3 regions of the Cupriavidus sp. 86D6 genome follow, and region 3 is predicted to be linked to each of the others. Evidence: predicted binding sites of a transcription regulator. Region 3 holds the regulator's gene; each other region holds the start of a gene.

Evidence for each region. The regulator sigma-54, encoded in region 3, starts transcription at its own class of promoters, with help from an activator protein. The targets are predictions, from matches to a motif close to TGGCANGNAANCTGCTTT.
Region 1: the regulator sigma-54 is predicted to act here: its motif matches at 3,086-3,103, upstream of AC3G88_RS19685 (isopenicillin N synthase family dioxygenase).
Region 2: the regulator sigma-54 is predicted to act here: its motif matches at 2,659-2,676, upstream of AC3G88_RS19640 (ammonium transporter).

What each region holds. Positions count from the first base shown of each region.
Region 1 is NZ_JBYPSB010000009.1:32,378-37,281, reverse strand. It holds gene AC3G88_RS19700 (MFS transporter) at 1-603, opposite strand, end outside; gene kdgD (5-dehydro-4-deoxyglucarate dehydratase) at 1,035-1,949, shown strand; gene AC3G88_RS19690 (enoyl-CoA hydratase) at 2,166-2,969, shown strand; gene AC3G88_RS19685 (isopenicillin N synthase family dioxygenase) at 3,305-4,300, shown strand; gene AC3G88_RS19680 (HU family DNA-binding protein) at 4,429-4,887, opposite strand.
Region 2 is NZ_JBYPSB010000009.1:23,095-27,998, forward strand. It holds gene AC3G88_RS19630 (Bcr/CflA family multidrug efflux MFS transporter) at 1-290, shown strand, start outside; gene AC3G88_RS19635 (mechanosensitive ion channel family protein) at 331-1,191, opposite strand; gene AC3G88_RS19640 (ammonium transporter) at 1,425-2,627, opposite strand; gene AC3G88_RS19645 (HU family DNA-binding protein) at 3,192-3,473, shown strand; gene AC3G88_RS19650 (acyl-CoA thioesterase) at 3,679-4,167, shown strand; gene AC3G88_RS19655 (CreA family protein) at 4,164-4,652, shown strand; gene AC3G88_RS19660 (class I adenylate-forming enzyme family protein) at 4,693-4,904, opposite strand, start outside.
Region 3 is NZ_JBYPSB010000013.1:20,907-25,810, reverse strand. It holds gene ptsN (PTS IIA-like nitrogen regulatory protein PtsN) at 16-471, opposite strand; gene hpf (ribosome hibernation-promoting factor, HPF/YfiA family) at 971-1,324, opposite strand; gene AC3G88_RS22800 (RNA polymerase factor sigma-54) at 1,375-2,856, opposite strand; gene lptB (LPS export ABC transporter ATP-binding protein) at 3,065-3,865, opposite strand; gene lptA (lipopolysaccharide transport periplasmic protein LptA) at 3,889-4,533, opposite strand; gene lptC (LPS export ABC transporter periplasmic protein LptC) at 4,598-4,904, opposite strand, start outside.

The sequences.
Region 1 (4,904 bases), on a different contig from region 3:
CCACACCAGCGCCAGCAGCATGCCCATGATGCCCATCCACAGGTACACATGGTGCCAGCCCCAGCTATGGACGATCCACGCCATCAGCGGCGTGAACACCACGGCCGCAAAATACTGCGCGGCATTGAAGATGGCCGACGCGGTACCGCGCTCGGCGGTCGGGAACCAGCTGGCCACCACCTTGGCGTTGGCCGGGAAAGCCGGCGACTCCGCCAGCCCCACGGCAAAGCGCAGCGCGAAAAGAATGCTGATGGCCTGGCCGATCGTAGCGAAAACGCCAATCCAGCCTTGCAGCAGCGTGAAGAACGACCACAGGAAAATGCTGAAGGCATAGATGCGGCGCGCGCCGAAACGGTCGAGCAGCCAGCCGCCCGGGATCTGCGCCATCACGTAGGCCCAGCTGAAGGCCGAGAAGATATAGCCCATCTGCACCGCCGAGAAGCCGAACTCCTCGCGCATGGCGGGCCCGGTGATGGACAGCGTGGCACGATCGGCGTAATTGATCGTGGTCACGATAAAGATCAGGGCAAGGATCCAGTAGCGGACGTTGGTGCGGCGGGCGCCGGCTGCGGCGGCCGCGCTGGAAGCGGGTGTTGCGTTCATCGGGGTCTCCTCACAGCCGGTGGACCTCGATGCGGGAATGCGTCTGGACCGGCGTGTGATATGTCGTCGTACGACCAGAATTATAGAGACGCGGTTCCGTCCGCCACAGTGCGCGTTTACCCTGCCTTGGTGCAATGGTCTGTATTTCGGCGCGTGGGCCGATATCGCTGCCTTTCAATTGGCTTGCGGCTTTGCGGCGGATTCTGTCCGGTTTGCCAGCCCACCCTGCCCGGCTGCAGCAACGCGTGGGCACCCGTCTTCGCCACCTTTTTCACCGGGGTTTTCCCTTGGTTTGCGCCGTCCCACTTGCACGGTCAAGTTGTTAGTTGTACGATGACTTATCTCGAATTTAACAACGATGGATCGGGCACCCACCGGCCTTGATTCACACTTCACCCACCATTCGCCATGTGGCGATCAGGAAGAGCGACATGACTACACCGCAAGAACTGAAGCAGATTATTTCCGAAGGCCTGCTCTCGTTCCCCGTTACCGATTTCGACGCACAGGGCAACTTCCGCGCCGACACCTATACCGAGCGCCTGGAATGGCTGGCGCCGTACGGTGCCTCGGCCCTGTTCGCCGCGGGCGGCACCGGTGAGTTCTTCTCGCTGACGCAGCAGGACTACTCGAATGTGATCCGCACCGCCGTGGAAACGTGCCGTGGCAAGGTGCCCATCCTGGCTGGCGCTGGCGGCCCGACCCGCGTGGCCATCGAGTACGCCAGGGAAGCCGAGCGCCTGGGCGCCCACGGCATCCTGCTGATGCCGCACTACCTGACCGAAGCCAGCGAAGACGGCATCGCCAACCATATCGAAGAGGTTTGCAAGGCGACCCGGTGCGGCGTGATCGTCTACAACCGCGCCAATTCGCGCATCGGCGCCGACCTGCTGGCCAAGGTGGTGGACAAGTGCCCGAACCTGATCGGTTTCAAGGACGGCGTGGGTGACATCGAAGCCATGGTTCGCGTGCGCCGCAAGCTGGGCGACCGCCTGGCCTACCTGGGTGGCCTGCCCACCGCCGAAGTCTATGCCGCTGCCTACAAGGCGCTGGGCGTGCCGGTGTACTCGTCGGCCGTGTTCAACTTCATCCCGAAGACCGCGATGGACTTCTACCGTGCCGTGGCCGCCGACGACCACGCCACGATCGGCCGCCTGATCGACGACTTCTTCCTGCCGTACCTGGACATCCGAAACCGCAAGCATGGCTACGCCGTGTCGATCGTGAAGGCCGGCGCCAGGCTGGTTGGCCACGACGCCGGCCCGGTGCGCGCGCCGCTGACCGACCTGACCGAGGAAGAAGTGGCCAAGCTGGACGCCCTGATCAAGAAGCTGGGTCCGCAATAAGCCATACCGTATCGAGTTGAAGCATTGCGAGCCGACACAAGTCGGCTCTTTTTTTTTGAGCCGCCGCCGGTGCCAGCGGTGGACGCCGGCAGGCCACTGGCAACCCACCGGTACGCCAATCGTCCGCGATCCCGGCATCCGGATTCACCCTGATTCCGCACCCATTGCGAGCAAATCGCGCGATCATTGCGCCATTGACCGATGACGGAGCCCGATATGGCAGCGCAGTCAGACGACAAGGCAACCGAGCCGCTGGTGCTGCATGACAGCCGCGATGGCGTGGTGACACTGCGGCTGAACCGGCCGCTGCAGTTCAATGCGCTCTCGGAAGCCATGCTGGCCGCGCTGCACGGCGCCCTCCACGGCATCGCCAGCGATGACAGCGTGCGTTGCGTGATTCTGGCAGCCCAGGGCAAGGCATTCTGCGCGGGCCACGATCTGCGGGAAATGCGCGGCCAGCCCGCGCTTTCGTACTACCAGGGCCTGTTCGCCCGGTGCAGCGTCGTGATGCAGGCCATCCAGGCGCTGCCGGTGCCTGTCATTGCGCGCGTCCATGGCATTGCCACCGCCGCCGGCTGCCAGCTGGTCGCCAGTTGCGACCTGGCGGTCGCGTCCATGCAGGCGCAGTTTGCCGTGTCCGGCATCAACGTCGGGCTCTTTTGCTCCACGCCGTCGGTGGCGCTGTCGCGCAACGTGGCAACGAAACGGGCCTTCGACCTGCTGGTGACCGGGCGCTTCATCGACGCCCAGACAGCGGCCGATTGGGGCCTGATCAACGAAGCCGTGGCCGACGATGATCTCGATGCCGCCGTCGCACGCAAGGTCGCCCAGATCTGCGCAAAAAGCCCGACGGCCATCCGCTATGGCAAGGCCATGTTCTACAGGCAGCAGTCGATGCAGCTGGCCGACGCCTACGCCTTCGCTGGCGACGTGATGGCCCGCAACATGATGGAAGAGGATGCGGGCGAAGGGATCGACGCGTTCCTGCAGAAGCGCGATCCGCGCTGGACCCAGCGGTAGCACCGGATGCATCGCCCCGCGCGGACGATGCACCGTCGCCAGCCCATCCACGCACCACAACCGCCCCGCCATGCGCCAGGAAGGTGAAAAACAGCCGGATTTCGTCCGTTTTGCGCTGGCCCAAAACCTGCGATGGTGATGATTGAAGAGTAGAAGCGTTCAACCGCCCGTTTCCTGACGCCCCTATTGGCGCAGGCGGGCGGCAGGAAATTGCTCTTGATGTCCGCGCCGCTGCGGAACTCGAGAGCCAGAGACTTCCTGCATCCCAGGTATTCCAGGTATCCCGCTTTCCCGGTCGGCCGGACCCGTTCAACTTTTCCTGAACCCGGAACGACATGACCAGGACAACCACCCTCCCCCTGCACGAACTGGCGCGCGAGTCGCGCATGGGCGCCCACGGCACCGAGACCGATGCGCGGGACATCCGCCGCATCGACCTGTCGGATTTTGACCAACGCAAAGCCGAGATTGCCGACCAGCTCTGGCAGGCTGCCGTCGAAATTGGCTTCTTCCAGCTGGAAAACCACGGCATCGACCTGACAGCCGTGCGCGAAGCGTTTGCCATGACCGAACAGTTCTTCGCGCTGCCTGAGGCGATCAAGGGCCAGTATCCGCTGCAGAAGGCCAACAACGCCGGCTGGGAAACCCGCGCCCAGGTGCGCCCGTCCACCGGCACCCCCGATCAGAAGGAGTCGTACCAGATCACGCGCCCGCATATGGCCGCGCTGTGGCCCACCGACACCGAGCTGCCCGGTTTCCAGGCCACCATGCTTGCGTTCGAACGGCAATGCTGGGACGTCGGCATGAAGGTGCTGTCCTGCTTTGCCGACAAGCTGGGATTTGACGCGGATTTCTTCAGGCGCGCGCACGACCCCGTAGCGCCCGACTATCAGAGCACGCTGCGCCTGCTCCACTACTACGCGATTCCGCCTGAGGCGCAGGACAAACTCGACCTGTGGCGCGCCGGCGCGCACACCGATTTCGACTGCCTGACGCTGCTGTTCCAGCGCCAGGGACAAGGCGGTTTGCAGGTTTGCCCCGGCAAGGAGATGGAAGCCCAGGCATGGACGCCGATTCCACCGGACGAGGACGTGATCACCTGCAACATCGGCGACATGCTGATGCGCTGGAGCGACGACCGCCTGCCGTCGAACTTTCACCGCGTACGCAACCCGCTGCCGGGCGAATACATGGGCCCGCGCTACAGCCTGGCGTTCTTTTGCCAGGCCAACCGCAATGCCGTGATCGAGGGGCCGGCGAAGCAGTATCCGGCGATCACCGCCGGCGATTTCCTGCGCCAGCGCGTGGCGGCTAACTTCAAGGCGTACTGACGCCCGGGCGCCGGCCGGGCGCCCATAAACCAAAAGACCCCGTGCTCTTGCGAGACACGGGGTCTTTAGCCGTCCGGCGCCTGCACGGGGCAGGCAGCGGGCGGGCGACTACCAAAGTGGGTCGGCGATCAGGCCGCAGCGTCCTTCAGCTTCTTCAGCGGACGGACCTTGACCTTGACGCTGGCCGGCTTGGCCGGGAACCAACGCTCTTCACCCGTGAACGGGTCCTTGCCGAAACGCTTCTTCTTGGCCGGCACTTGCTGCGCGGTCACCTTCAGCAGGCCCGGCAGCGTGAATTCGCCAGCGCCCTTCTTGTTCAGCGCGCTGACGATGGTGTTTTCGAGGTGAGCCAGCACCGTCTTCACAGCCTTGGCTTCGAGCTGGGTTTGTGCCACCAGGTGAGCGACCAGGCTCGACTTGTTGAAGGTGTCCTTCAGCGGCTTCACGGTCGGAGCAGCAGCGGGAGCAGCCTTCTTGGCCGGTGCGGCCTTCTTTGCGGCAGCCTTCACGGGTGCCTTGGTTGCTGCGGCCTTCTTGGCAGCAGGCTTGGTTGCAGTCTTCGCGGTCGGTTTCGCTTTGGTCGCCATATCGATATACGAGAGTT
Region 2 (4,904 bases), on a different contig from region 3:
TGGCGTCGCTGCCGGTGCTGCTGTGCTGTTTCTTCGTGTTCCTGGCCGGGCTGGGATGCATCACGCCGAACGCTTCGGCGCTGGCCCTGGCCCATCAAAGCCATCGGGCCGGCACGGCGTCTGCGCTGATGGGCACGCTCCAGTTCGGTTTCGGCACGCTGGCCGGTGCCGCGGTCAGTGTCTGGCACGACGGCACGGCGCTGCCGCTGGCCGTGGTGATGGCGGTCTGCGGCAGCGGCGCCGTGCTGCTGCGTCTGTACGGGCGGGCCGGCATGCGCCAGCCCGGGTGAGCGGTCAAGCAGATGGGCCCGGGCGCGCCGGGCTCACTGCTCAGGCGGCCTGGTTGGCCGGCTGGGTCAACGGCACGGCCGGGGCGTTCTGCATGACCACCATCTGCGCCGGCATCGGGGCCGCAAAACCGGCCGCACCGAAGCTGTCGCGGATGGTCCGATTGGTGTCGAAGTACACCTGCCAGTAGTGGTCGTTGTGGCAGTACGGGCGTACCGCCAGCACCGGCCCCACCAGCGTGAATTCCAGGATCTCCACATCGACCGCCGGTTCGGCCAGTACGTTCGGGATGGCGGCCAGTTTTTCCTTGAGCAGCGCGATGGCTGCCACGGCGTCGGTGGTGCCGGCCAGTTGCGCCTTCAGTTCCACGCGCCGGTACGGGTTGGCCGTGAAATTCTGGATCGTGTCGCTGAAGATCTTGTTGTTGCCGACCACGGTCAGGACGTTGTCCGGGGTATCGAGCGACGTGGCGAACAGGCCAATTTCGCGCACCGTGCCGGTCACGCCGCCCACGGTCACGAAGTCGCCGACCTTGAACGGACGCAGGACCACCAGGAACGCGCCAGCAGCGAAATTGGACATCAGTCCGGACCACGCCATGCCGATGGCCACGCCGGCCGCCGCGATCAGCGCCGCGAACGTGGTGGTCTGGATGCCGAAGTATCCCAGGATGCCGATCACCAGCACGACATTCAGCGTGACGGTGACGATCGATCCGACATAGCGCAGCAGGGTGGGGTCGACGCTTTGCCTGGCAAGCGAATTCTGTACGAGCCGCACCACGAAATGAATCAGCCAGCGGCCCACCACCCAGAACGCCAGCGCGGCCAGGATTTTCACGCCGAATATGGTGGCGTAGCTGTAAATGACGTCGCGGATGCTTTGCAGCGAGGTGGTATCCATGAACATACTCCTGTGATTTACGGGCAGGAAAAACAGGGACAGCGAAAACGAAAGCATGCTGTCGATAATGTCAGGATCACAAGGCACGCCTGTGTCGGCGTTTGAGGAAACCGCAAGGGCATTATTGGGCGCTCGCGCGCGAAAGTTCAAGTCAATCTTTTTTGCGCGCCAAGTAAAAACGGCCGGGTTAATGCCCGGCCGCTTTTTTCCACAATGCCCTGCAAATACGTGGTTTACCAGTTGGTTTCACGCTCCGGCGTGGCCGAGATGCGGTGCAGCGTCAGGTCGGCGCCGTTGAACTCCTCTTCCGGGTCCAGGCGGATGCCTACCAGCTTTTTCAGCGTGCCATAGACCACCGTGCCGCCAACCAGCGCGACCACGATCCCCATCAGCGTGCCGGCCACTTGCGACACCAGCGACACGCCGCCCATCCCGCCCAGCAGGCGGCTGCCGAAAACGCCCGCTGCAATGCCGCCCCAGGCGCCGCAGAGGCCGTGCAGCGGCCAGACACCCAGCACATCGTCGATATGCCATTTGTTCTGGGCCAGCGTAAACAGATAGACGAACAGCACGCCAGCCACGGCGCCAGTCACCAGCGCGCCCAGCGGATGCATGATGTCGGAGCCTGCGCAGACCGCCACCAGCCCGGCCAGCGGGCCGTTGTACGAGAAGCCCGGGTCGTTGCGGCCCGCCGCCCAGGCCGCCAGCGTGCCGCCGACCATCGCCATCAGCGAATTGATGGCCACCAGGCCGCTAATCTTGTCGATGGTCTGCGCGCTCATCACGTTGAAGCCGAACCAGCCCACCGCCAGCACCCAGGCGCCCAGCGCCAGGAAGGGGATGTTCGACGGCGGATGCGCGCTGATGCGGCCATCCTTCTGATAACGGCCGCGGCGGGCACCGAGCAGCAGCACGGCGGGCAGGGCGATCCAGCCGCCCACCGCGTGCACGACCACCGAACCGGCAAAGTCGTGGAACGGTGCGCCCGTGACCGAAGCCAGCCAGTCCTGCACGCCCAGGCGGTTGTTCCAGACGATGCCTTCGAAGAACGGATAGACAAAGCCCACCAGGACGAAGGTCGCCATCAGTTGCGGATTGAAGCGCGAGCGTTCCGCGATGCCGCCCGAGATAATCGCCGGAATGGCGGCGGCAAACGTCGCCAGGAAGAAGAACTTCACCAGTTCGTGGCCATTTTTCTCGGCCAGTGTCTCCGCGCCGGCAAAGAACTGGACCCCATAGGCGATGGTGTATCCGATGAAGAAGTAGGCCAGCGTCGACACCGCGAAATCGACCAGTATCTTTACCAGTGCATTGACCTGATTCTTCTTGCGAACCGTGCCAAGTTCCAGGAATGCGAACCCCGCGTGCATTGCCAGCACCATGATCGCGCCCAGCAGGATGAACAAGGCATCCGTGCCTGTCTTCAGGTTCTCCATCGTTACCTCATGCTCAAAATGGGAGCACGGATAAGCAATTAGCGTTCCAGTTTTTGGCGCAAAACGGGGAATGCCGCGCCAAATCTGGGCGCGCCGCACCGGGCGCGCTGTCGGTGCATCCCCCCACGCGGCACGGAGCAGGGCGAGGGTGGAGCGATCATGGGGCATGCGTGCGCCAAAAAGACGCATGTCAGCGCGCGAGCGGACCCTGATTGGTGCATGGCGCCGCGCTGCGCCGAAAATGCGCGCCGTGGGCTGGCAATCCGACCTCGGCAAACCGGAAGGCGGAAATTGCGCCGTACGGTGAATAATCGGCAATAATCTGCCGGTTTCATAAAGTGCGCCGTCCGATACGTCTTGATCCTCAAATGTGATGTGCCGATTCGAAAAACAGAGGGGTAAAAACCCCGCTAAGTCTTGTCGGAGAACGATTTCCGGCAGTTTTCGTTGCATCGGTGCCACTGGGGATTGCTCAAGCCGTAAAGGGCAGATTAGACTGCGCCGATCGGACTTTTGCCACTTGGCAAAAGTCCGGTGACGACGACCAAACAAGGGAAATCAGCCATGAATAAAGGTGAACTGGTATCGGCCATCGCCGCGGAAGCAGAACTCAGCAACGCCGCCGCCGAGCGCGCGCTGAACGCTGCGCTGGACAGTATCAAGAAGGCAGTTGCGAAGGGTGACTCGGTTACGCTGGTAGGTTTTGGCAGCTTCAGCTCGGGCAAGCGTGCTGCACGTACCGGTCGCAATCCGCGCACCGGCGAAACGATCAAGATCCCGGCCGCCAAGACGGTGAAGTTCTCGGCCGGCCAGGGTTTCAAGGACGCCGTGAACAAGAAGAAGTAAGCGCATCGCGTCCGGAGCGTTACAGAAGTACAGAAGTACGGAAGTACAGAAAGCGGCCTGCGGGGCCGCTTTTTTTATTTGTCCCGCAGGGTATTCAGACTGTTTTGCTGCTTCGCAGCGGAAATCGCGCACATCCGATATGCCATGACCCGGCCGAGCGGGTTACACTGCCCGCGCCTCATGCTCGATTTCTGGATTTTCTGCGATGAATGATCTGTCCCACCAGCTGTCCATGACCGTGCTGATGACGCCGGACATGGCCAATTTTTCCGGCAATGTCCACGGCGGCACCATCCTCAAGTACCTGGATATGGTGGCCTACGCGTGCGCGAGCCGCTACGCCGGACGGTATGTCGTGACGCTGTCGGTTGACCAGGTGGTGTTTCGCCAGCCGATTCACGTCGGCGAACTGGTGACGTTCCTGGCGGCGGTGAACTTCACGGGCCGCAGCTCGATGGAAATCGGCATCAAGGTGGTGACCGAGAACATCCGCAGCAAGGTGGTTCGCCATACCAACAGCTGCTATTTCACGATGGTGGCCGTGGACGACAACGGCACGCCGGCCGAAGTGCCGCCGCTGCAGCCGCGCGACGAGGTGGAGCGCCAGCGTTTCGAAGCCGCCCGGCAACGCCGTGCGCTGCGCCAGGAAATGGAGCGCCGCCACGACGAGATCAAGGGGGCGACCGCCGAATGACGCCGAGGCCATTGCGTATTGTGCTGGCGGCTGGGCTGGCATGTGGCCTGGCCACGCTGCTGGCTGCCGCCCATGCCGAGGAAATCGGTAGCGTTTCGACCAATTTCCGGGTGACGGGGTCGGACAAGGTTGTGATCGAGGCCTACGACGATCCGCAGGTGGAAGGCGTGACGTGCTACGTGTCGCGTGCCCGCACCGGTGGCATCAAAGGCACGTTCGGCATGGCCGAGGACCCGCCCGAGGCGTCGATTGCCTGCCGGCAGGTGGGGACGATCGCGTTCAAGGGCCCGCTCAAGGCGCAGGAAGACGTGTTCTCGGAACGCATGTCGATCCTGTTCAAGACGCTGCACGTGGTGCGCGCGGTGGATCGCAAGCGCAATACGCTGGTCTACCTGACCTATTCGGACCGCATCGTCAGCGGCAGCCCGCAGAACGCGGTGACGGCCGTCCCGGTGCCGGCCGGGACGCCGATTCCTGTGAAGTGACGGCCTCGCGGCGTCGCAGGGCCTTGCGACGCCGGCCTTCCTATTCGAACAGCTTGCGCAGGTTCGATTTCAGGATCTTGCCATTCGGATTGCGGGGCAGCATGTCGTCCCGGACGATGATCCGCACCGGCACCTTGAACGCGGCCAGCTGCTGGCGCACGAAATCCTGCAGCTCCGCTTCGGTGGCCCGGGCGCCCGGCTTCAGGCTGACCACGGCCCCCGGTTCCTCGCCCAGCGTCCGGTGCGCAATGC
Region 3 (4,904 bases):
CCGGCCTGCGGATCGTCACGGATGCCATTCGGTCAGCAACTGGTGGACGGCTTCGGGCGTGGGCAGCGTGGCCAGCCCTTCGCGCATCTCGCGGTCCGACAGCAACTGTGCGATTTCCGAGAGAATTTCGAGGTGCTGCTGGGTGGCCTGTTCGGGTACCAGCAGGAAAATCAGCAGCGAGACCGGCTTGCCGTCGGGCGATTCGAACGGAATCGGCTCGGCCAGGCGCATGAAGCCGGCCAGCGGCTGCTTCAGGCCCTTGATACGGCCGTGCGGAATGGCGACGCCGGCACCGAGGCCGGTCGAACCCAGCGATTCGCGGGCGAAAAGGTTGTCCGTGACGGTGGCGCGGGCCACACCATGGTTGTTCTCGAACAGGAGCCCGGCTTGCTCGAAGACCCGCTTCTTGCTGGTGACGGTGACGTCGAGATGGATGTTGCCGGGTGGCAGCAATTTGGCCAAACGATTCATGGGCGATGCACGAGAAGTCAGGTTGGCGATACGGCGCACAAATGCCGTCCCGCCGGATGGGGCAATTCAGGATATCGAGTGCTTGGTGGACGCCCGCATTGGAACGTCCGGCTCATTATAGAGCAGGGCCACAGCGCGCTTGTGCACTGCAGCGCCGGCGCCGCGGGTGGTGCCGCGGATTGGCCGGCCGGATTGCCCACCCGGATATTGCCGCCGGCGCCCGCATGATCTTCCGTCACGTGGCCTGCCGTTCGGGTCACCGGGACCGTTCTGCCTGTCGTTCTTGTATGGCGCAGCATACACCGAGCCGCGCAAGATGCGAACACCCCCGGCAAATCAATTGGTTTCGGCCGTGGTGGGAAGGTAACGGAGAATGTCAGCCCGACGCGGGCGCGCAGCCATCAAAAAAGCCGCGCAGATGCGCGGCTTTGCTCTCTTCCTGTCAGTCCTCTCGGGGACGCTGACGTCCGCCTCGAGGGGCAGTCAAGGATTTGCCAGCCTATTGTTGCTGTAGCTGGGCTTCAGCCATCTGGTACTTGACCGCTTCCCGGTCATGACCCTGCACGCGGTCCTTGTAGCGGATCACCTGCCGGTCGAGCTTGTCGACCAGACAGTCGATCGCAGCGTACAGGTCTTCATGGTGCGCTTCGACGAAGATGTCCTTGCCCTTGAGATGCAGATTGATTTCCGCGTACTGACGCTTGTCCTTTTCCTTGTGGTTGTCGACAGATAGCAGCACGCTCACGCCAATGACCTGATCGAAATGCCTGACAATTCGCTCCAGTTTCGTTTCCACATACTCACGCAGCGGCGGCGTGATGTCGAGGTGGTGTCCACTGATCTTGAAGTTCATAGCGCTTCTCCTTCTGAAAGAGCCGCACCAGGCAGGCGGTTGCGGCTCGGCTACAAAGACTTGCGGAGATTGACTGCGGGGATCTTCAGTGCTTCGCGATATTTGGCCACCGTGCGGCGTGCGACCACAAAGCCCTGTTCGCCCAGCAATTCGGCGATGCGGCTGTCGGAAAGAGGATTCCTGGGTTCTTCGGCTCCTATCAGTTGCTTGATCAGCGCGCGGATCGCCGTGGAAGAGGCCGCGCCGCCCGTCTCCGTGGAGACGTGGCTACCAAAGAAGTACTTCAACTCGAAAGTACCCATTGGCGTGGCCATGTATTTGTTCGTGGTCACCCGGGAAATGGTCGACTCATGTAAACCGAGTGTATCGGCAATTTCCCGCAAAACCAAGGGCCGCATCGCTATTTCGCCGTGCGAAAAAAAGTTCTTCTGACGCTCCACAATTGCCTGCGCCACACGCAGGATCGTGTCGAATCTTTGCTGGATGTTCTTGATAAGCCACCGCGCTTCCTGCAGCTTTTGCTGCAGTCCCGCAGCCCCCGCTTCGCCTTTTGCACCGCGCAAGATCTGCGCGTACATGTCGTTGATGCGCAGGCGCGGCATCACATCCGGATTCAGCTGGGCAATCCAGCCGCTGCCGCTCTTGCGCACGAACACGTCCGGCACCACGAAATCGGCCTCGGGGCGGCTGTACGCATGTCCTGGGTACGGTGCCAGCGAGCGGATCAGGTCGTGCGCCGCCTTTAGTGCAATTTCGTCCACCTGCAGCGCTTTCTTGAGGCGCGTGTAATCCCTGACCGCCAGCAGTTCAAGATGATGGTTGACGATGGACAGGGCCAGTTCGCGCTGCGGATGCTGCAGCCGTTTCAATTGCAGGCTCAGGCATTCGGCGGCATTGCGCGCGCCCACGCCGGGCGGATCGAAGCTCTGCAGCAGCGTCAGCATCGCCTGCACTTCTTCCACCTCGAATTCGAGTTCTTCGGGCAGTTCGGTGCAGATTTCCTCGAGTGACGCACTCAGGTATCCGTCGTCGTCGAGCGATTCGATCAGGAAGATGGCCAGGCCCTTGTCGCGCGCCGAAATCTTGAGCGGCGTCAGCTGTTCCATCAGGTACTCGCGCAGCGTGGGGTCCGCGTCACGCAACTGCATCGGCGTCTTTTCGTCTTCGTCGTTCTGCGGGCGGCGCGCGAAGTCGTCGAGGCTCCAGTCGTTGCCGTAGTCCTCGGCACCGGAATCGCTGAAGCCTTCTTCCTCGCCGCCGGACGCATGTTCGCTGCGATCGTCGCCGTTGGCCTGCGGTTCGGACGGGGCCGGCGCCGGGGCGCTTTGCAGATTAACGGAGCCGTCAGCCGCCACGCGCAGCGGGCTTTCGATCCAGTCGTTCTCGCGTTCCAGCAGCGGGTTTTCCGTCAGCGCCTGTTCCACCTCCTGTTGCAGTTCGAGCGTGGAAAGCTGAAGCAGCCGGATGGACTGCTGCAGTTGCGGCGTGAGGGCCAGATGTTGGGAGAGGCGGAGCTGAAGCGAAGGTTTCATGCGACCTATTCTATGCGCATCTTTCCGTTGTTGGAACGGAATTTGCTACAACCTATCGCTTCGGCTTCCTGATCGGCAACGGCTTTGAAATAGCCGTGGGCAAGTGCGGTAAAAATGACCTGCCGATGACCTGCCGATGACCTGCCGATGACCTGCCGATGACCTGCCGGAAACCTGTCGGCAGTGTGGCCGCGGGGGCGGCCGCGCCTTACATGCGGAAGTTTTCGCCCAGGTAGACGCGGCGTACCGACTCGTTGGCGATGATTTCCTCGGGCTGGCCGGCGGCCAGCACGGTGCCTTCGCTGATGATGTACGCGTGGTCGCAGATGCCCAGCGTTTCGCGCACGTTATGGTCGGTGATCAGCACGCCGATATTGCGCGCCTTCAGGAAGCTCACGATGCGCTGGATTTCGCCCACGGCGATCGGGTCCACGCCGGCGAACGGTTCGTCGAGCAGGATGAAGCGCGGGGACGACGCCAGCGCGCGCGCGATTTCCACGCGGCGGCGCTCGCCGCCCGACAGCGACAGCGCCGGGTTGTTGCGCAGATGGGCGATCTGCAGGTCGTCGAGCAGCGAATCCAGGCGGCGTTCGATTTCGGCCTTGGGCAGCGGCTTGCCGTTTTCCACCTGCAGTTCCAGCACCGCGCGGATGTTCTCTTCCACGTTGAGCTTGCGGAATACCGACGCTTCCTGTGGCAGGTACGACAGGCCCATGCGGGCGCGTTCGTGGATGGCCAGTCCGCTGATGTGCTCGTCGTCGAGCACGATGTCGCCTTCGTCCAGCGCCACCAGCCCCACGATCATGTAGAACGACGTGGTCTTGCCGGCGCCGTTGGGGCCCAGCAGCCCCACCACCTCGCCGCTTTTCACGTCGAGCGATACGTCCTTGACCACCGTGCGCGTGCCGTAGCGTTTCTTCAGGTGACGCACGACCAGCGTGCTGCTGTCGGTGCGGACGGCGGATGCGGAGGACGTGGCAGAGGCGGTGAGCGTGGCGGAATCGTTCATCAGGACTGGCTGGAGGTAAGGCGTTAAGGCTTGGGCGCGGTGGACGGCTTCAGATCCAGCGGTGCGCCCGCAGCGGCGGGGGCGCTGGCGTCCGAGCGCGGCGACAGCACCGCGCGCACGCGGCCCGACGTATTGCCGGCCGTGGTGTTGTTGTCGCCGCCGGTGGCGGTGTAGTACTCGTTGCGGCTGTCGTAGGTGATCACGGCGCCGCGGATCTCGTCGATGATCTTCGCGCCCACGCCCGACACGCGCGCCGCGCGGGCATGCCCGATCAGCTTGTTGATCTCGGACTTGCCGTCGTATTCGATGCGGTCGCCCCAGCCGTCGATGTACTCGTCCACGCCGTCGCGCTTCTGGCGGATATACGCCTGACGGCCGGGCTTGGACGTGGCGATGGCGTACTGGTAACCCTCGGGGTCGGTGCGCAGCTCGGCCGCGTCGGACTTCAGCACCATGGTGCCCTTGGTCAGCACCACGTTGCCGGTGAGGGTGTAGATCTGCTTGACGTCATCGTAGCTGGCGTTGTCGGCCTCCAGCACCAGCGGCTTGCCCTGGTCGGCGCGCTCGGCAAAGGCCGGCGCGGCCAGCGTCAGGCCGAGGGCGGCGATGGACGCCAGCAGGGCGGGCGCGAGGCGGCGACAGGGCGATGTCGTCAGGGATGCAGTCATGTTTGGCGAATGGTGAGATAAAGACGGCGGCCAGGATGCGCCGGAGCGTTTGCGTCCCCCGGGGTCACTGGGTCCTGGCCTGCCCCTGCGGCGGGTTCATGATGATGGTGCCGCGTACGTTGCCCAGCAATTGTACTTCGCGGGTGACGTTGTTGAAGATCATGCCGTTGGCCGTCATGACCGACGGGCCGCGCGTCAGCTCCACCGCCTTGTCGGTCTTGACGATGTCGTCATTGACCAGCAACTGGAAGTATTGCGATGCCGCGGTCATGCGCGGGTCCTTGGACGGGTCGACGCCGGCCTGGCGGACCACGAACGCATTGCCGTAGAGATCGATGATCGAGCCCTCGGCGTTCATGGTGCCGCGCTGG